DNA from 4 places in the Hafnia sp. CBA7124 genome. Region 1 is predicted to be linked to each of the others. Evidence: predicted binding sites of a transcription regulator. Region 1 holds the regulator's gene; each other region holds the start of a gene.
What was found. The regulator PhoB, encoded in region 1, activates phosphate uptake and scavenging genes when phosphate is short. The targets are predictions, from matches to a motif close to CTGTCATAAAACTGNCNNAT.
Positions count from the first base shown of each region.

Region 2: glpT (glycerol-3-phosphate transporter) is a predicted target of PhoB. The motif match lies at 1,844-1,863, and genes of this name have one in related genera.
Region 3: pstS (phosphate ABC transporter substrate-binding protein PstS) is a predicted target of PhoB. The motif match lies at 2,111-2,130, and genes of this name have one in related genera.
Region 4: phoA (alkaline phosphatase) is a predicted target of PhoB. The motif match lies at 2,584-2,603, and genes of this name have one in related genera.

Region 1 is NZ_AP017469.1:3,184,472-3,189,377, reverse strand. Features, by position in the region: gene CPY98_RS14715 (AAA family ATPase) at 1-365, opposite strand, end outside; gene sbcD (exonuclease subunit SbcD) at 362-1,636, opposite strand; gene phoB (phosphate response regulator transcription factor PhoB) at 1,866-2,555, shown strand; gene phoR (phosphate regulon sensor histidine kinase PhoR) at 2,806-4,155, shown strand; gene CPY98_RS14695 (PstS family phosphate ABC transporter substrate-binding protein) at 4,155-4,906, shown strand, end outside.
Region 2 is NZ_AP017469.1:4,006,945-4,011,850, forward strand. Features, by position in the region: gene glpA (anaerobic glycerol-3-phosphate dehydrogenase subunit A) at 1-1,629, opposite strand, end outside; gene glpT (glycerol-3-phosphate transporter) at 2,076-3,431, shown strand; gene glpQ (glycerophosphodiester phosphodiesterase) at 3,673-4,725, shown strand.
Region 3 is NZ_AP017469.1:4,563,316-4,568,221, reverse strand. Features, by position in the region: gene pstC (phosphate ABC transporter permease PstC) at 1-866, opposite strand, end outside; gene pstS (phosphate ABC transporter substrate-binding protein PstS) at 930-1,967, opposite strand; gene glmS (glutamine--fructose-6-phosphate transaminase (isomerizing)) at 2,192-4,024, opposite strand; gene glmU (bifunctional UDP-N-acetylglucosamine diphosphorylase/glucosamine-1-phosphate N-acetyltransferase GlmU) at 4,255-4,906, opposite strand, start outside.
Region 4 is NZ_AP017469.1:810,519-815,424, forward strand. Features, by position in the region: gene aas (bifunctional acyl-ACP--phospholipid O-acyltransferase/long-chain-fatty-acid--ACP ligase) at 1-88, shown strand, start outside; gene lplT (lysophospholipid transporter LplT) at 85-1,293, shown strand; gene CPY98_RS03800 (NADP(H)-dependent aldo-keto reductase) at 1,339-2,379, opposite strand; gene phoA (alkaline phosphatase) at 2,708-4,099, shown strand; gene CPY98_RS03810 (polysaccharide biosynthesis protein) at 4,305-4,906, shown strand, end outside.

The DNA.
Region 1 (4,906 bases):
TCACCATCGGCGATATGTGCAAGCTCTACCTTTGGTGTTTGTAAATTGCCATCTGGCTTGTTATTGGCGCGGCGCTGGCTCCAGAAGGCGCGATAGCCGACGCCTTTCACTTCGAATTCAACTTCGGCCAACGATTCGGCGGTGCCGCGTGTCATCAGCTCATTTTGCGTTGGCGACACTTTCAAGCGCGGCGTTTGGTGATACAGCGCCAAACAGAGTGCGTCGAGCAGCGTCGTTTTCCCTGCGCCGGTTGGGCCGGTGATGGCAAATAAGCCGTTATTGGCAAAGTCTTCACGGGTGAAATCGATCTTCCATTCGCCCTTGAGCGAGTTGATATTTTTTAACCGTAGGCTGAGGATTTTCATGCGCCATTCTCCTCGCGAGTGTCGTCTTGCTGTTGCGCTAACACCAGTTCATCCAACACCTGATGGAATTGATTTCGAATGCGTGATTGCTGTGCGAGTAGCGCGTCATCGTCGGTTTCTTCCTGTGCCAAACGGCGTTCAAACACATCGCTAACGCTCAGCTCGCTCAGCGTTTCTTTGTCTTGGCGCGTGAGGGCGCTTAAGCGTTGTTCTTTACTGCGGCGCAGCAAAATCACCTCAACGGGAAGGCTTTCTGCCTGCTGCTGGATCCGACGTTGCAGATCGTTTAAATAGGCGCTGCTGCTGATTTCAATATCTAGCCAGACCGGTTTTTCGCTCTCACTATGATCCGCCTTGATGGGTTTAAAGGCGGCGAGTTGTTGCTCGATTTGCTCAATGCTGCCTTTGATGAGCTGCATTGGCTGAAATTGGGGAACCGGCAAGAGCGTCACTTTGTCCAGCGTAGCACCAGAGAAATCCACTAAGCAGATGCTTTTCTCGCTGCCCAGTTCATCGAAGCTAAGGGGGATCGGCGAGCCGCTGTAGCGAATATGCTCGCTGCTGGTCACTCGCTGCGGACGATGGATATGGCCCAGTGCAATGTAATCGGCAGGAGGAAACGCGGAGGCCGGGAACGCATCGAGTGAACCAATATAGATATCACGCACTGAGTCAGACGTGCTGGCACCGATAGTGGTGAGATGTCCGGTGGCAATAATCGGCAGATTTCCACCTAAGGCGTCGCGTTCGGCAACGGCCAGATCGTACAACGACTGGTAATGTGCCGCGATAGCCTGCTGTAGCGCGTTTTGTTTTTCTGCGGCAGATTGCCCCGCCAGGCTGGTTTGGATATCTCGTGGGCGCAGATAAGGCACCGCGCACAGAATCGCGCCGACGGAACCGTCGCGTTGTTTAAGCGGTAATACCTGCTGTTGTAAATCGCCCGCGCTGCTGGCGATAACCTGTGTGTTCAAGCAGGCCAGCAAAGCGCGAGATTCATTCAGCGTGGCGACGGAGTCATGGTTGCCACCTAACACCACTAACTGGCAGCCCGTTGCCTGTAATTCCACCACGAAGCGGTTATACAGTTCGCGCGCGTAGCTCGGCGGTGAACCGGTATCAAACACGTCACCCGCCACAATAATGGCATCGACCTGATGCGCCGATGCTTGTTCAATGAGCCAGCGCAGAAAGGCCTGATGTTCAGCGCTACGGCTTTTGGTATAAAAATGCTGACCAAGGTGCCAGTCTGAAGTATGGATAAGACGCATGCGAGTCCTGCTGTCCTTGCTGAGCGTAGCGTGAGCCACGACGGAGAATGAAATCGATTATACGCAATCTATGAGGGAGGTGAACCTATGTCCGGCACTGAGGCCATAATCAGTCTGGGTTTACAAAACCATTTATTACAGTGATGCTTGGCATATTGTTTTTTTTCATAAATCTGTCATAAATCTGACGCATAATGGCGCCCGCAACCAAACTTAAGCAGGATTAACAATGGCCAGACGCATATTGGTAGTAGAAGATGAAGCGCCAATTCGTGAAATGGTGTGTTTTGTTTTAGAGCAAAACGGCTACCAACCGGTTGAAGCCGAAGATTATGACAGCGCGGTGAACTCGCTTTCTGAGCCTTATCCTGATTTAGTGCTGCTGGATTGGATGCTGCCGGGCGGTTCTGGGATCCAGTTCATCAAACATATGAAGCGCGAGGCGTTAACGCGTGAAATTCCTGTGATGATGCTGACCGCTCGCGGTGAAGAAGAAGATCGCGTGCGCGGTTTGGAAGTGGGCGCAGATGATTACATCACCAAGCCTTTTTCGCCCAAAGAGCTGGTGGCCAGAATTAAAGCCGTGATGCGCCGTATTTCTCCGATGGCGGTGGAAGAGGTGATCGAAGTGCAGGGGCTGAGTCTCGATCCGACGTCACATCGCGTGATGGCCAACGAAGCCCCGCTGGATATGGGACCGACTGAGTTTAAGTTGCTGCATTTTTTCATGACTCATCCCGAGCGCGTTTATAGCCGCGAGCAGTTGCTAAATCATGTCTGGGGCACTAACGTTTATGTAGAAGACCGCACCGTGGATGTTCATATCCGTCGGCTGCGCAAAGCGTTGGAGCTGAGCGGGCATGATAAAATGGTGCAAACCGTACGTGGGACGGGGTATCGTTTTTCGGCGCGTTTCTAACCCGCTATGCATATGCCGTGACGCTTGTTTAAAAGATCGGGATACACGGGTCTAGCACACCGCGGGTCGCTCAGGCGGCTTGCGCCGCTACGACCCCATCGGTGTACTCCCCCTAAAATCGAGCTTAAGTAAACGGTATGATTATGCATTGGGACCCTTAGTCGGGCCTCACTGATTTTGGGTATCACTATGTCGACTATTTCTATGCGGTTAAATCCGTTTATGTTGTTAAGAACAAAGAGCCAACATCGTGCTTGAACGCCTATCGTGGAAAAGACTGCTGTTGGAGTTGCTGTTTTGCTGCATTCCGGCGGTGATCCTTGGGCTGCTGATCGGCTATTTGCCGTGGTTCCTGCTGGCTGCGGTGTCTGCGCTTTTAGGCTGGCATTTCTATAACCAGCTGCGCCTTTCGCACTGGCTATGGGTCGATCGGAGTATGACGCCACCCGCGGGGCGAGGAAGCTGGGAGCCATTGTTCTACGGGCTGTATCAGATGCAGCAGCGTAATCGACGCCGTCGTCGCGAACTGGCACTGCTGATTAAACGTTTTCGCAGCGGCGCTGAGTCATTGCCCGATGCGGTGATTATGACGACCGAAGAAGGCAATATTTTCTGGTGTAATGGCTTGGCGCAACACCTGCTCGGTTTTCGTTGGCCGGAGGATAATGGTCAGCATATTCTTAACCTTCTGCGCTACCCCGAATTCACGCATTATCTGCAATCGCAAGATTTTTCCCGTCCGCTCACGCTGCATCTCAATAATGGCCGTTTCGTTGAATTTCGTGTGATGCCGTATGCCGAAGGCCAACTGCTGATGGTGGCTCGTGATGTGACGCAAACGCGGCAGTTAGAGGGCACGCGACGTAACTTCTTTGCCAACGTCAGCCACGAACTGCGTACGCCGCTGACCGTGTTACAGGGCTATCTCGAGATGATGAACGATGACGATATGGCGGCTCCGGTGCGGCAAAAGGCGCTGGCGACCATGCAAGAGCAGACCAAGCGCATGGACAGCTTGGTGAAACAGCTATTAACTCTCTCTAAAATCGAAGCGGCTCCGCCCATTGCCTTGAATGAAATTGTTGATGTGCCGGTGATGCTGCATATGCTGGAGCGTGAGGCGCTGTCGTTGAGCAACGGTCGTCATGAAATCACCTTCCGCATCAACGATAAACTCAAAGTGTTCGGCAACGACGATCAGCTGCGTAGCGCGGTTTCTAATCTGGTATATAACGCGGTGAACCACACGCCGGACGGCACCAAAATTGAAGTCTGCTGGCAGCAAACCACCCAAGGGGCGCAGTTTGAAGTTAGCGACAATGGGCCCGGTATTGCGGCGGAGCATTTGGGGCGTTTAACGGAGCGTTTTTATCGGGTCGATAAAGCGCGCTCGCGTCAAACCGGCGGCAGCGGTTTGGGGCTTGCCATAGTCAAACACGCGCTGAATCATCATGAAGCCACGCTCAACATCATGAGTGAAATTGGCTTGGGCACGCGCTTTGTGTTTACACTGCCGCCGCATCTCATCGTGCCACTGGCAGGTGAGAGCATGACGCAAAAAAACAAAGGCCAGAAAGGGCTACCGAGCAAGGAAATCTGATGCAGGGACGTCAAATCAAACAATGGAAGGCTGCGCTGATTGGCGTCGTTTGTGGTTTTATCTCGTTACCCGCGCTGGCCATAGGCCAATCGATGCTGTCGGGGAATTTGTCCAGTGCCGGTTCGGATACGATGGTGAACCTGATGGCGCTGTGGGCCAATAACTTTTCGCAGAGTAACCCTAATGTCAACGTGCAACTTCAGGCGGCGGGTTCGTCCAGCGCGCCCACGGCGTTGGCTGCGGGCGCTGCTCAGCTAGGCCCGATGAGTCGCCCGATGAAAGCGGCGGAAATCGCGGCTTTCGAGCAACATTATGGTTATCCTCCGCTAGCGGTGCCGGTCGCTTTAGATGCCTTAGTGGTACTGGTACATCAAGACAATCCGCTGCGTGAAATCAGTTTTAATCAATTAGACAGCATCTATTCCAGCACGCTGCGCTGTGGTGATTCAACGCCGATTACCCAATGGAAAGCGCTGGGTTTGGGCGGAGAGTGGAAGTCGCGAGCAATTTCGCTCTATGGGCGAAACTCAGCGTCGGGCACCTATGGTTATTTCAAACAGCAGGTGTTGTGTAACGGTGATTTCAGCCCACGCGTCAACGAGCTGCCAGGTTCGGCATCGGTCGTGCAGGCGGTTGCGGGTTCTCTCAATAGCATTGGCTACGCCAGCATCGGTTTTCGTGCCAGCGGCGTACATATGCTGGCGGTTAGCCAGTTTGGCGGTCCAGCGATTGAGCCGACGGCGGAAAATAT
Region 2 (4,906 bases), 820 kb from region 1:
GCCCTGATTCTGCGCGGGTGCTTCCATGCCGCATAAACCTTGATAAACCCAAGCCGTAAATTCGCTTTCGCGCAGCGCGTCGCCCCATGCTATTGGGCGCACGCCTTTCCAACGTTCATTAAGGAAATGAGAGAGCTGATCGATAGATTGCTTCGGCGTGGTAACTTTAAAACGATTAAGCAGACCCGCAGCGCGGCAGGCGCAAAGCTCGCCCTGACAGGTGCCCATGCCCACACGGGTACGTCGGCGCAAATCCACCAGATTATTCACCGTCAGAGAATCAACCGCATAGCGCACTTCCCCGGCGGTAACGGCTTCACATTCACATACCAAACTGTTGCTAAGACGATCGCCCGCCAGCATACGATCGGCGCGATCGCCATGACGATAAACCGCCGACCCCCTGATCGTGGCAGGCAACGAGATCACCTTACGCAGCGTCTCTTCGGCGGAATGTTGAGATCCCGGCAGCGCCTCGGTCGCGGTGGTACACGCGGTTGTAATACCGAGTTTCTCACAGACTTTATCTGTCGCCCATTCCGCCATCAGGCGATAGGTCATCAGCTTGCCGCCGGTGATAGTAATAAAGCCTTCTAGGCCATCTCGAACCGCATGATCGAGCAGCACAATGCCGCGGCTCACATTACGCCCGCTTGGATCGTCGTCGCTGGCAACCAACGGGCGCACGCCCGCATAGGCGCGCAAGATTCGCGTTCTCGCCAATTTAGGCGAAAGCTTCTCGCCCTCGCGGATCAAGATATCGACTTCTTCCGGCGTCACGATCATGTTGTCGATCTGATCGTAATCGATGTGCGTTGAGGTGGTGCCGATCAGCGAAATGGTATCGCCCGGCACCAAAATATCGGCATCGGCGGGCTTGCGGCAACGGTTGATCACCATATTGTTGATGCGATGCCCAAGGATCAACAGCGCACCTTTGGCTGGGAACATGCGTACCCGTAAATCGGCATACTCAGCAATGTGCTGACCCCAAATCCCCGCAGCATTCACCACGATTTGTGCATGAATTTCATAGCTTTCACGCGATTTATGGTCGATAACGCGCACGCCGGTGATGCGATCGCCGTGGCGTAATAATCCGCTCACTTCGTGATAGGTCAGCACCTGTGCGCCATGCTCACGCGCATCCAACATATTGGCGGCGGTGAGACGGAATGGATCAACGGTGCCATCAGGCACGCGTACCGCGCCAATCAGAGCGGGGTTAGCCGCAGGCTCCAGACGTAGCGCCTCTTTAGGATCGATGGCCTGCGCATCAATACCCGCTTTTTGACAGGCCTCGATAAAGCCAGATTGAAAACCTAAATCATCTTCAGGAAGCGTGATAAACAGGCCATCTGAGCGTTCAACGCAGTGACGAGCAATGCGCTTAAGAATTTTGTTTTCTTCAATACATTCACGCGCGGATTCGCCGTCGGTTACCGCATAACGCGCACCGCTGTGCAAAAGGCCGTGATTGCGCCCCGTTGCGCCCGTCGCAATATCGTGGCGCTCCAATAAAATACAACGCAGGCCACGGCGTGCGCAGTCACGTGCAATCCCTGCACCGGTCGCACCGCCCCCGATGATGATGACATCAGTCTCTTGTGTCGCTGGGCTTTGTAGCATGTGTGGCTCCCGACCTTAATCACAACAATGAATGTACTGATAAATAGTTGTGCTTATTAAGACATAACCCACACAGAAATTGTTTGATAAGGAGCAAATACGCGCACAAAACGAAAGTGATTAGCGCGTATTTCACCATTTTTGTGATCATTATCACTAGATGTATGTGATTTTTGGTTTCAAAAAATTAACTAACCGCTCAAAATCAGCATCGCATTCATAAAACTGTAACAATTTGCGCGATCTCTCACAGTAACGAAATGCGCGTTTGAATACTCTACGCTCGAAAAAGAAAATGGAATGACCACCACTGAACGGAAAATAGCGTAAGACAACACCATTGCTGTTCTATTTTTTGTTGGCACACAGCAAACCTTAACCGGGCTCACTGGGGAATCGGTTCAGGATACATATAAAGAAGAGAAAGCCATCGGAGGCATATCTACATGTTAAGTATTTTTAAACCCGCAGCGCACGCGAAGCGCTTGCCTGACGCTCAGGTCGATCCGACCTATCGTCGTTTACGTTGGCAGATCTTCATGGGGATCTTCTTCGGCTACGCTGCCTACTATCTGGTGCGTAAAAACTTTACGCTAGCAATGCCGTACCTTATCGAACAAGGTTTCTCTCGTGGCGATCTGGGCTTTGCCCTTTCCGGGATTTCAATCGCGTACGGTTTCTCGAAATTCATTATGGGTTCGGTCTCTGACCGCTCGAACCCGCGCGTATTCTTGCCTGCCGGTCTGATTTTGGCCGCTGCCGTGATGCTCTTTATGGGCTTTGTGCCATGGGCAACCTCCAGCATTGCGGTCATGTTCGTTCTGCTGTTCCTGTGTGGTTGGTTCCAAGGGATGGGATGGCCTCCATGTGGACGTACCATGGTTCACTGGTGGTCACAGAAAGAGCGTGGCAGCATCGTTTCCGTGTGGAACTGTGCGCATAACGTCGGCGGCGGCTTGCCACCACTTCTGTTCCTGTTGGGGATGGCATGGTTTAACGACTGGCACGCGGCGCTGTATATGCCAGCCATCGCAGCCATTGTTGTTGCTCTGATCGCTTTCGGCCTGATGCGCGATACTCCGCAGTCTTGTGGTTTGCCACCGATTGAAGAGTATAAAAACGACTATCCGGATGATTATTCTGAGAAAGCCGAAGAAGAGCTGACCGCTAAGCAAATCTTCATGCAGTACGTGCTGCCTAACAAACTGCTGTGGTACATCGCTATCGCGAACGTGTTTGTTTATCTGCTGCGCTACGGCATTCTGGATTGGTCACCAACCTATCTGAAAGAAGTGAAACACTTCGCGCTGGATAAATCCTCTTGGGCTTACTTCCTGTATGAATATGCGGGTATTCCAGGCACCCTGCTGTGCGGCTGGATGTCGGATAAAGTGTTCCGCGGCAACCGTGGCGCCACCGGCGTGTTCTTCATGGTTCTGGTCACCATCGCCACCATCGTTTACTGGATGAACCCAGCCGGCAACCCTGGCGTCGATATGGCTTGTATGATTATCATCGGCTTCCTGATTTACGGCCCTGTTATGCTTATCGGCCTGCACGCACTAGAGCTGGCACCGAAAAAAGCAGCGGGTACCGCAGCGGGCTTTACCGGTCTGTTCGGTTACTTAGGTGGCTCGGTTGCAGCCAGCGCCATCGTGGGTTACACCGTTGACTTCTTCGGCTGGGACGGCGGCTTTATGGTGATGATTGGCGGTAGCATTCTCGCCGTTATCCTGCTGTTAGTCGTGATGATCAACGAGAAAAAACATCACGAAGAAATCGCGGCAAACCGCGGGAACTAATTTTTAAAAAGTTTCACTAGGCCGTGTCGTTGCTTCCTGCGTCACGGCCTTTTTTTTACCCAAATAGACCCAAAATAATTCGAGTTGCTTGAAAGCCGCAAGAGAAAGAATCCCGATGAACTTACTCTGGTAAGTGATTCGGGTGATTGAACGCAGCCAACGCATGAGCAGCTTGAAGTATGGCGGGTATAGACCTCTAAAAATAAGGAAAACCTCTATGACCCTACGACTCAATACCATCATGGCAGGATTGCTATTAAGCGGCACGCTGGCGATGAGCGCGCAGGCCGCCGATAAAGTGGTTATTGCGCACCGCGGCGCGAGCGGCTATCTGCCGGAACATTCCCTGCCTTCTAAGGCCATGGCTTATGCTCAAGGCGCAGATTTTCTCGAGCAGGATTTGGTGATGACTAAGGACGACAAATTAGTTGTCCTGCATGACCATTATCTGGATCGTGTGACCGATGTTGCCGACCGTTTCCCCGATCGCGCACGTAAAGATGGGCGCTACTACGCGATTGATTTCACCCTCGACGAAATCAAATCGCTGAAATTCACCGAAGGTTTTGACATTAAAGACGGCAAGCGCGTGCAAAGCTATCCGGGCCGTTTCCCAATGGGAAAATCTGATTTCCGCATTCACACCTTTGAAGAAGAGATCGAGTTTGTCCAAGGGCTTAACCACTCAACGGGCAAAAACATCGGGATTTACCCAGAGATAAAAGCGCCGTGGTTCCACCAGCAAGAAGGCAAAGACATCTCCACCAAAGTGCTACAGGTGCTGAAGCAATACGGCTACACCGGCAAGAACGACAATGTTTATCTGCAATGTTTCGATCCAAACGAGCTTAAGCGCATCAAAACCGAGTTAGAGCCTAAGATGGGCATGGATCTCAAACTGGTTCAGCTGATTGCTTATACCGACTGGAATGAAACCTATGAGAAAAAACCAGACGGCACGTGGGTGAACTACGACTACGACTGGATGTTTAAACCGGGTGCGATGAAGCAGATTGCGCAATATGCCGACGGCATTGGGCCGGATTACCACATGCTGGTGGGCAAAGATGCTACCCAAGCTAATCCAAAACTCACCGAGATGGTAACCGATGCTCACGCCGCGAAAATGGTAGTGCATCCCTATACCATTCGCGTTGACGCCTTGCCAAATTACGTCAGCAACGGTGACCAGCTTTACGATCTGATCTACAACAAAGCAGACGTTGACGGCGTATTCACTGACTTCCCAGACAAGGGCGTTCAGTTCCTTGAGAAACAGGGACAGCATAAATAATATTTACCCTTTCACAGGGGGCTTTCGCCCCCTGCATAAACATCGTTTTCCCTTCCTCCCTATCAATCCTGAAAATCTACACTAAGCTTGAAAGGCGATTAAAAAACCGTCTGATTAATTTTTTTAATCATCGAATTTCGACGGTTTCAAACACTGAACTCAGGATTAAAGCGGTTGCCTT
Region 3 (4,906 bases), 1.4 Mb from region 1:
TCGGCCTCAGCAAATTCATTCGCCAACGCAGAAGTAATGCTGTTCCCTGGCATAAACAGCGAAGCGCTGTCGAGCTGGTAGGTATTACCAATGACGAAAGTCACCGCCATGGTTTCGCCCAGCGCGCGCCCTAACCCCAGCATGATGCCGCCGATCACCCCATTTTTGGTGAACGGAAGAACAATGCGGCTCATCACTTCCCACGTCGTACAGCCAATGCCGTAGGCAGATTCTTTCATCATCACCGGCGTTTGCTCAAAAACGTCACGCATTACGGCGGCAATATAAGGAATGATCATGATGGCAAGAATCACACCGGCAGCCAAAATACCGATACCAAACGCAGGGCCAGCAAAGAGGTCACCCACAATCGGAATACCGGAAAGCACATCACCCACCGGGGTTTGGAAATATTCGGCAAACAGCGGAGCAAAAACAAACAGGCCCCACATGCCATAAACAATGCTCGGAATAGCGGCCAATAGCTCAATCGCAACACCCAGCGGACGGCGCAGCCAGTTTGGCGCGAGTTCGGTCAGGAACAACGCAATCCCAAAGCTCACCGGAACGGCTATCACCAAGGCGATGATAGAGGTGACGATCGTGCCGTAAATCGGCACCAACGCACCAAACTGCTCCGCCGGTGCGTCCCACTCTTTGGACCACAGGAAAGCGAAGCCAAACTTCTGAATGCTCGGCAGCGACGCGATAAACAGCGAAACAATGATGCCGCCCAGCAACAATAGGGTAATCAGCGCTGCTAGTTTGACTAGAGCACCAAAGATAACGTCACCGTTTTTGCTCGGTGGTCTTATTTTTGATTCTTTCTTGGGCAATGAAGGCTTAGATAACGGATGATCAGCCATGTGATTCTCTTCTTAAACTAGAGTTCCGCTTCCAAAGCATCGGCTCTGGAAGCGGATGAAACATTAGTACAGCGCTTTACCTGAACTGTCTTTTACGTTGGTCTTCCATGCTGCACGGATTTGCTCAACGACAGCGTTAGGCAACGGTGCATAGTCCAAGGCGCTCGCTTCTTTGCCGCCATTTTTATAGGCCCAGTCGAAGAATTTCAGTACCGCAGCGCCCTGCTCTGGTTTCTGCTGATCTTTATGCACCAGAATGAAGGTGGTGGAGCTGATAGGCCATGCATTAGCGCCTTTCTGGTTGGTCAGGTCTTGGGCGAAGGATTTACTCCAGTCAGCGCCTTTAGCCGCGTTGCTAAAGCTCTCTTCCGTTGGCAGAACAGCGTCGCCATCCGCAGAAATCAGCTTGGTATAAGCCAGCTTGCTTTGCTTAACGTAAGCGTACTCAACGTAGCCAATAGAACCTGGCAGACGCTGGATGAACGCAGCAACGCCGTCGTTACCTTTGCCGCCCAAACCGGTTGGCCAGTTAACGGTAGAACCTGCACCAACTTTAGATTTCCAATCTGCGTTTACTTTCGCCAGATAGTTGGTGAAGACGTAAGAAGTGCCAGAGCCATCAGCGCGGCGAACCACGGCAATATTAGTATCTGGTAGTTTTAAACCTGGGTTTAATTTGGTGATCGCTGGATCATTCCATTTTTTGATGTTGCCCAGATAGATATCACCCAGAGTTTTGCCATCCAGCGTCAGTTCGCCAGATTTCAATCCCGGAATATTCACCGCCAGCACCACTCCACCGATAACGGTTGGGAACTGGAACAGACCGTCTGCGGCCAGTTTTTCATCAGTCAGAGGCGCATCAGATGCACCGAAATCAACGGTGTTTGCAATAATTTGCTTAACGCCGCCGGAAGAACCAATACCTTGATAGTTAACTTTGTTACCGGTTTCTTTCTGATAGGTATCTGCCCACTTAGCATAAACAGGCGCGGGGAAAGTCGCACCGGCACCGGTCAAGCTGGTCGCAGCGAATGCAGACATTGTAGTCAGAGAGCAAGTTGCAGCAACAATGGCAGCAACAGTCTTATGGGTAACCATTTTTTTAGTGACAACCAAGGAACGCATCGGCTTCATATTCCCTCCACAGGGAGTGTTATTCATCAGCATCAGTGTGAACAATCAAGTTTAAGTATGGTGCAGGAGGGAAAATAAGGCAGTTTGATGACAGTAAAATGTATGGAATATGACAGTTTTATTACAAATGAAATGTTTGTTGGCGGAGAAAAATGAAAAAGCCCCGCGAACGGGGCTTAGAGATGGGATTACTCAACGGTTACCGATTTAGCCAGATTTCGTGGCTGATCGACATCAGTGCCTTTGATGAGCGCCACATGATACGAAAGCAGCTGAAGCGGAACGGTATAGAAGATCGGTGCAATGACCTCTTCTACGTGCGGCAGAGAAATAATGCGCATCCCTTCGCTATCGGTGAAACCAGCGTCTTTATCGGCAAAGACATACAGCAAACCGCCGCGCGCGCGAACTTCTTCAATATTGGATTTCAACTTTTCCAACAGTTCGTTGTTTGGCGCAATCACAACCACCGGCATATCGGCATCAATCAGCGCCAGTGGCCCGTGTTTGAGTTCACCAGCCGCATAGGCTTCTGCATGAATATAGGAGATCTCTTTAAGCTTCAGAGCCCCTTCCATTGCGATGGGATACTGATCGCCACGACCGAGGAATAGGGCATGCTGCTTATCCATGAAATCTTCGGCCAGTTCTTCAATGCCCTGATCCATTGATAACATCTGTTCAATACGCGCAGGCAGTGCTTGAAGGGCGTGAACGATATCGTGCTCAACCTGTTCAGGCATCGCATGCAGGCGGCCAATACGCGCCACCAGCATCAGCAAAACGGTTAACTGAGTGGTAAACGCTTTGGTTGACGCAACACCGATTTCTGTTCCCGCTTTGGTCATCAGAGCCAAATCAGATTCACGCACCAGCGACGAACTGGCTACGTTACAGATAGCCAACGAGCCTAAATAGCCAATCTCTTTGGACAAACGTAAAGCCGCTAACGTATCCGCCGTTTCACCCGACTGAGATAACGTAATGATCAGGCTGTTTTTGCGTACCGCAGACTTGCGATAGCGGAATTCAGAAGCAATCTCCACGTCACAAGGTACACCGGCCAGAGATTCAAACCAATAGCGCGCCACCATACCCGAGTGGTATGAAGTCCCACAGGCGATAATTTGGATGTGCTCAACCTTCGCCAGCAGCGTATCGGCTTTCTCACCAAGTTCACCCAGATCCACTTTGCCGTGGCTAAAACGCCCTTCAAGGGTATTTTTGATGGCTAGCGGCTGTTCGTAGATCTCTTTTTGCATGTAGTGGCGATATGCGCCTTTGTCACCCGCGTCATATTGCACGTTGGATTCAATTTCTGTGCGTTCAACGGCATTGCCTTCTTTATCAAAGATCTTCACCGTGCGGCGGGTCACTTCAGCAATATCACCCTCTTCCAAGAAGATAAAACGGCGGGTCACAGGCAACAGTGCCAGCTGATCGGAGGCAATAAAGTTTTCGCCCATCCCGCAACCAATCACCAGCGGGCTACCAGAGCGAGCGGTGACCAGTACATCGGGATGACGAGCATCCATCACGACGGTACCGTAAGCACCGCGCAGCTGTGGAATAACGCGTTGAACAACTTCTAATAGCGAACCACCTGCCTGTTGCTGCTCCCAATGGGTGAGATGCGCGATCACTTCGGTGTCAGTTTCAGACGTAAAGTGATAGCCACGCTCAATCAGCAACGCACGAAGAGATTCGTAGTTTTCGATAATACCGTTGTGTACCACGGCAATATGTTCAGAAATATGCGGGTGCGCATTATGTTCAGTGGGTTCACCGTGTGTTGCCCAGCGAGTATGCGCAATACCGGTTCCACCGGTCATTGGGCTTTCCGCTACGGCATCACTGAGAGCCTGTACCTTTCCGACGCGGCGGATACGCTGCATATGCCCCTGATGATCAACAACCGCCAGACCCGCAGAATCATAACCACGGTATTCTAAACGACGCAGACCTTCTAACAGGATTTCTGCAATATCACGCTGCGCAACTGCGCCAACAATTCCACACATAGTGTTTGATTCCTATAACAAGAACAGCCTTTCATTAGCTGTTCTGTCGATGTCCGTACGATCTGATTTGGTGCCCCGAGCCTGTAGAGATTGGGGCGATTCCCCTATGGGGATATTATTGTTTACTGCTTATTTTGTTCTGTGCCTTGATAAACAAGGCACAGTGCAAAATAGATTACCGATGTAATCATCAACCGGATTTAACGGGGATAACCTATCTTATTTAGCAGCTATTTCTTTACTGGGCGCTTCCAGCCTTGGATATGCGTTTGCTTAACGCGGCTTAAAACCAGCTCTTTTTCCGCCACGTTTTTCGTTACGGTGGTGCCCGCAGCAATAGTGACACCGTTGCCAATGGTGACTGGGGCCACCAGCTGAGTATCAGACCCCACAAACACATCGTCACCGATAATGGTCTTGAATTTATTGGCGCCATCGTAGTTACAGGTGATCGTACCCGCACCAATGTTCACGTTGTCGCCAATCTCCGCATCGCCTAAATAGGAAAGGTGTCCCGCTTTGGAGCCTTTGCCCAAGCGCGCTTTCTTCATCTCAACGAAGTTGCCAACATGCGCTTTTTCAGCCAAATCCGCACCTGGACGCAGGCGAGCAAATGGCCCCACGGTACATTCCGTCGCTAAAGTAGAGTTTTCAATCACGGTATAAGGGCTAATTTCGCAATCATCGCCGATAACGCAGTCTTTCAGCACACAGCCAGTGCCGATGCGCACGCGATCACCTAGCTTAACGGTGCCTTCGATAATCACGTTAGTATCAATGGAGATATCGCGACCATGGATCAGTTCACCGCGCAGATCGAAACGAGCAGGATCAAGCAGCATCACGCCAGCTAGCAGCAACTTCTGCGCCTGTTCAGATTGA
Region 4 (4,906 bases), 2.2 Mb from region 1:
GCCGGTGTTAGGGAGCGGGAAAATTGATTTCGTTACCCTACGCCAAATGGCCGAAAACAAAGAGACCGCAACCGGAGAAACAGCATGAGTGATGCAGTAAGTCCGACAGCGCCGCTGTTAAACCGCAGCATGAAGGCGGTGATCCTGGCGCAGTTTTTCTCGGCGTTTGGTGATAATGCGTTGTTGTTTGCCACGCTTGCGGTGATCAAACAGCAGCTCTATCCCGATTGGAGCCAGCCGGTTTTACAGATGGCGTTTGTGGCGACCTATATCATTCTTGCCCCGTTCGTGGGGCAGTTTGCCGACAGTTTCTCCAAAGGCCGAGTCATGATGGTCGCCAATGCGCTGAAACTGCTGGGGGCGCTGGTTATCTGTTTTGGTTTTAATCCGTTCTTGGGATATACCCTCGTGGGCATTGGCGCAGCGGCTTACTCTCCGGCGAAATACGGTATTCTCGGCGAGATCACCAGCGGCGATCAGTTGGTGAAAGCCAACGGATTGATGGAGGCCTCCACGATCGCGGCGATCCTGATTGGATCGGTGGCGGGCGGTATGATGGCGGATCTCAATGTGATCGCGGCATTGGCACTATGCGTATTGGTTTATGGCGCAGCGGTGGCGGCTAATTGGTTCATACCGAAACTAAAAGCGGCGCATCCCGCGCAGTCATGGAATCCTGCCCGTATGGTGTCGATTTTCGGCAATGCGTGTCGGGTGTTATGGAATAATCAGGAAGCACGTTTTTCGCTGATTGGCACCAGCCTATTTTGGGGAGCCGGTGTTACGCTGCGTTTCCTGCTCGTGCTGTGGGTGCCAGTGGTGCTGAATATCACGGATAACACCACACCAACCTTGCTGAACGCGATGGTGGCGGTCGGGATTGTGATTGGCGCAGCGGCTGCGGCGAAACTTGTTACGCTTAGCACGGTGAAACGCTGTCTGCCTGTGGGCGTTTTGATTGGCGTTGTGGTGGCGTGGTTTGCAATGCAAAGCAGCCCATCGGTTTCTTATGCCCTGTTAGTGCTGGTGGGGATTTGCGGCGGCTTCTTTGTGGTGCCGCTAAATGCGTTGCTGCAAGAGCGTGGAAGGCACAGCGTAGGCGCGGGTAATGCTATCGCGGTACAGAATCTAGGTGAAAACACCGCCATGCTGCTGATGCTAGGGTTGTATTCGCTGGTGGTGAAAATCGGTGTCCCTGTGGTGGGGATCGGTGTGGGCTTCGGCGTGGTCTTTGCCTTGGCAATCGCGGGCGTCTGGGGATGGGACGTGGTGCGTAGAAAACGCAAAATTTAAATGGTTTTAAGTGCCCTCCCGGTAAAGGGAGGGCCGTTTTAGCACTTATGGTGCCGGATAAGTAAAGCGGCTATGAATCTCATCAATAGCCTTCAGCACATCTTCGTTGAGCACCAAATTTCTGCTTTCAATATTACTCTTCAACTGTTCCAGCGTGGTTGCGCCCAGCAAAGTGCTGGACACAAATGGCTGCTGACGCACAAACGCCAATGCCATCTGCGCGGGATCTAACCCATGTTTTTTCGCTAGTGCCACATATTCAGCAACGGCACCTTCGGTTTGCTTGCTGGTGTAGCGAGTGAAACGGCTAAACAGGGTGTTACGCGCCGTGGCGGGTTTTGCCCCGTTGAGGTATTTTCCGCTTAAGGTGCCGAAGCCTAAGCAAGAATAGGCCAGCAGCTCAACGCCTTCATATTGGCTGATTTCCGCTAATCCCACTTCAAAGCTGCGATTGAGCAAACTGTAGGGGTTTTGGATGGAAACGATACGCGGCAGATCGTGTTTTTCTGCCAGCTGTAGGTAACGCATGACGCCCCAAGGCGTTTCATTAGAAACCCCGATATAGCGAATTTTACCTGCACGAACTTGCTCAGACAGTGCTTCTAAGGTTTCTAAGATCGTGACTGCGGGCTTCTGTTCGGTATAGCGGTAACCCAGCTGACCGAAACAGTTGGTTGGCCGCTGAGGCCAATGCAGTTGGTAAAGATCGACATAATCGGTATTGAGCCGCTTTAAGCTGGCATCCAGCGCGGCGCGTATATTTTTACGATCGAGAGCTTGTTCAGGACGAATACCGCTGTCGTTGTTGCGCACAGGCCCGGTGATTTTCGTCGCCAGCACAATTTTCTCACGGTTGCCTCGTTTGGCTAGCCAACTGCCAATATAGGACTCGGTCAGACCTTGAGTTTCTGGGCGAGGCGGCACCGGATACATTTCTGCGGTATCAATCAGGTTAATTCCGCTGGCAATCGCCAGATCGAGTTGTGCGTGGGCATCAGCTTCGCTGTTTTGTTCCCCGAACGTCATGGTTCCTAAGCCCAGTTCGCTAACTTCCAGCGAGCTGTGTGGAATGCGGTGATATTGCATAGCTGAGCATCCTTCATGTATGGAACGTGTTCTTAGAGGATGGAACGTCATCCTCATTTTATTTCTGCTACTACTTTAGCAAGATTATATGGGCCTATACCCTTCATACTTGAAGCAACTCCAACTCCAACTCCAATTATTTTGGGTATATATTTACCTCGATATTTCGAGATTACGCCACATTGTCATATTTCTAGAACAACTCCGTCACAAAACCTTCACTAAGCCTTCTTATACTGCCTGCATCTTGAAGCGCGACGCGTATATGCAGAGTATTTATTTACAAGGAGATAGTGAAGTGGCCTCTAATAAAATTTTTTCGTTGTCGATGTTAAGCCTGATGATGTTAATGCCACCGGTGCAGGCCGCTAATCCGGCTGTCGCTGATTTAACGGCGCGAGCAGCCCAAGGGGATATCACCCAGTTTGGTGGTGCACGACGCATGACGCAGGATCAAACGACCGCACTCATTGCTTCTTTAAGTAATAAAACGGCTAAAAATGTCATTTTGCTGATTGGCGACGGTATGGGGGATTCTGAAATTACCTCTGCGCGTAACTATGCCGAAGGCGCTGGCGGCCAATTTAAAGGAATTGATGCCTTGCCGCTGACGGGGCAATACACGCATTACTCTTTGGATAAGAAAAGCCATAAACCAGACTATGTCACAGACTCTGCGGCTTCTGCGACCGCGTGGAGCACCGGAGTGAAAACCTACAATGGGGCTCTGGGCGTAGACGTGAACGGTAAGTCTCATCGCACCCTATTAGAGATGGCGAAAGCAGCGGGAAAAGCCACGGGCAACGTCTCAACGGCAGAGTTGCAGGATGCCACGCCTGCGGCACAGGCATCTCATGTAACCTCACGGAAATGCTATGGCCCAAGCAAAACGCTAGAACTGTGCCCAGGGAATGCGTTGGAAAATGGCGGTGAAGGCTCTATTACCGAGCAGCTTTTAAAGACCCGCGCCGACGTGACGCTGGGCGGTGGGGCCAAAACTTTCTCTGAAACGGCAAATTCAGGCGATTGGAAAGGCAAAACGCTGATGCAGCAGGCCGAAGGGCTTGGCTACCAGGTGGTCACGAATCTGGATGAGTTAAACAAACTGAGCATTGCTGACCAGCAAAAGCCGGTTCTGGGGCTCTTTTCTGAAGGCAACATGCCGGTACGCTGGCAGGGGCCAAAAGCGACCTATCACGGGAATCTGGATGGCGCGCCGGTAACCTGTAGCGTTAATCCTGAACGCAGCGCTTCTACGCCGACGCTGGCGCAGATGACAGAAAAAGCGATTTCGTTGTTAGATAAAAATCCAAAAGGTTTCTTCTTGCAGGTAGAAGGGGCGTCGATCGATAAACAAGATCATGCTGCTAATCCCTGTGGGCAATTCGGTGAGACCGTTGACTTAGATGAAGCGGTACAAAAAGCATTAGAATTTGCGCGCAAAGAGGGCAATACCTTGGTGATTGTGACCGCAGACCATGCCCATTCCAGCCAGATTATTGCACCCGATAGTAAAGCGCCGGGGCTGACTCAGGCGTTAACGACCAAAGATGGTGCGGTGATGGCGATTAGCTACGGCAATTCTGAAGGTGACTCACAGGAACATACGGGAACTCAGCTTCGTGTCGCAGCCTATGGGCCACATGCGGGTAACGTGGTTGGCTTGACCGATCAAACCGATCTGTTCTTTACCATGCGTAATGCGATGGGAATTAAGTAGCTGTTTATACTTATTATATAAGGAATAGCATTGGTCATTGGGTGGGGTTCCGCCCATATTTAACGGTGGGGAGGTGGGTGCTTCTTGGCACGCCTCCTAAAAAATAGATGGCGTTTAGATAAAGTAACTCTGCGGTAATACCTTATTGCATGTTATGTTTTGGCTATAAGTATTTTCATAGGCAGTATGTATTGCGCGTTATCTTATGAAAGAAAATAGTCCAGCAGATAAACAATCCCTTATTGAAAATGAAGTTGGAGAGCATCTCCGTTTTTATCGACTTTGCGGGATAATGGCTGCAGCAAGTGTCGTATTTATTACCTTACTAACGGTATTGGTGTATCCGGAAAGCATGCATGAAAATGCCTACCGCGTCGCTTGTCTGGTGTATGGCCCTGCAACACTTCTTTTACTCCTCGGCATGTTTAAATATCCAACGGTCTGCAGTTGGATATTATTCGCTGCTTTTCACGCCATGCTGCTGTATTTATTTATTGATGGCACGACGTTTAATCTCGTTATATCGACATTGTTTTCGTTATTCTTTTTATTCGGTGTTGTTGCGAATACCCAATTCTATCGTGGTATCGAACGACCGCTGTGGCTGGCGCAGCGTAGATGCAAACCAGTTGGGTTACTGTGTTTTATTGCATTACTGGCGGCTTTACTGAGCAGCGGGTATGCGTTTCGTTGGATTGAAAAGAAAAAAGAAGATCCGCTGCAGTGGATTGAATATCGCCGTGAAATGCTGAAACGCTATGTGGATACGACTCCGCAAGCTGATACTTCAGACAGCATGTTTAAGCT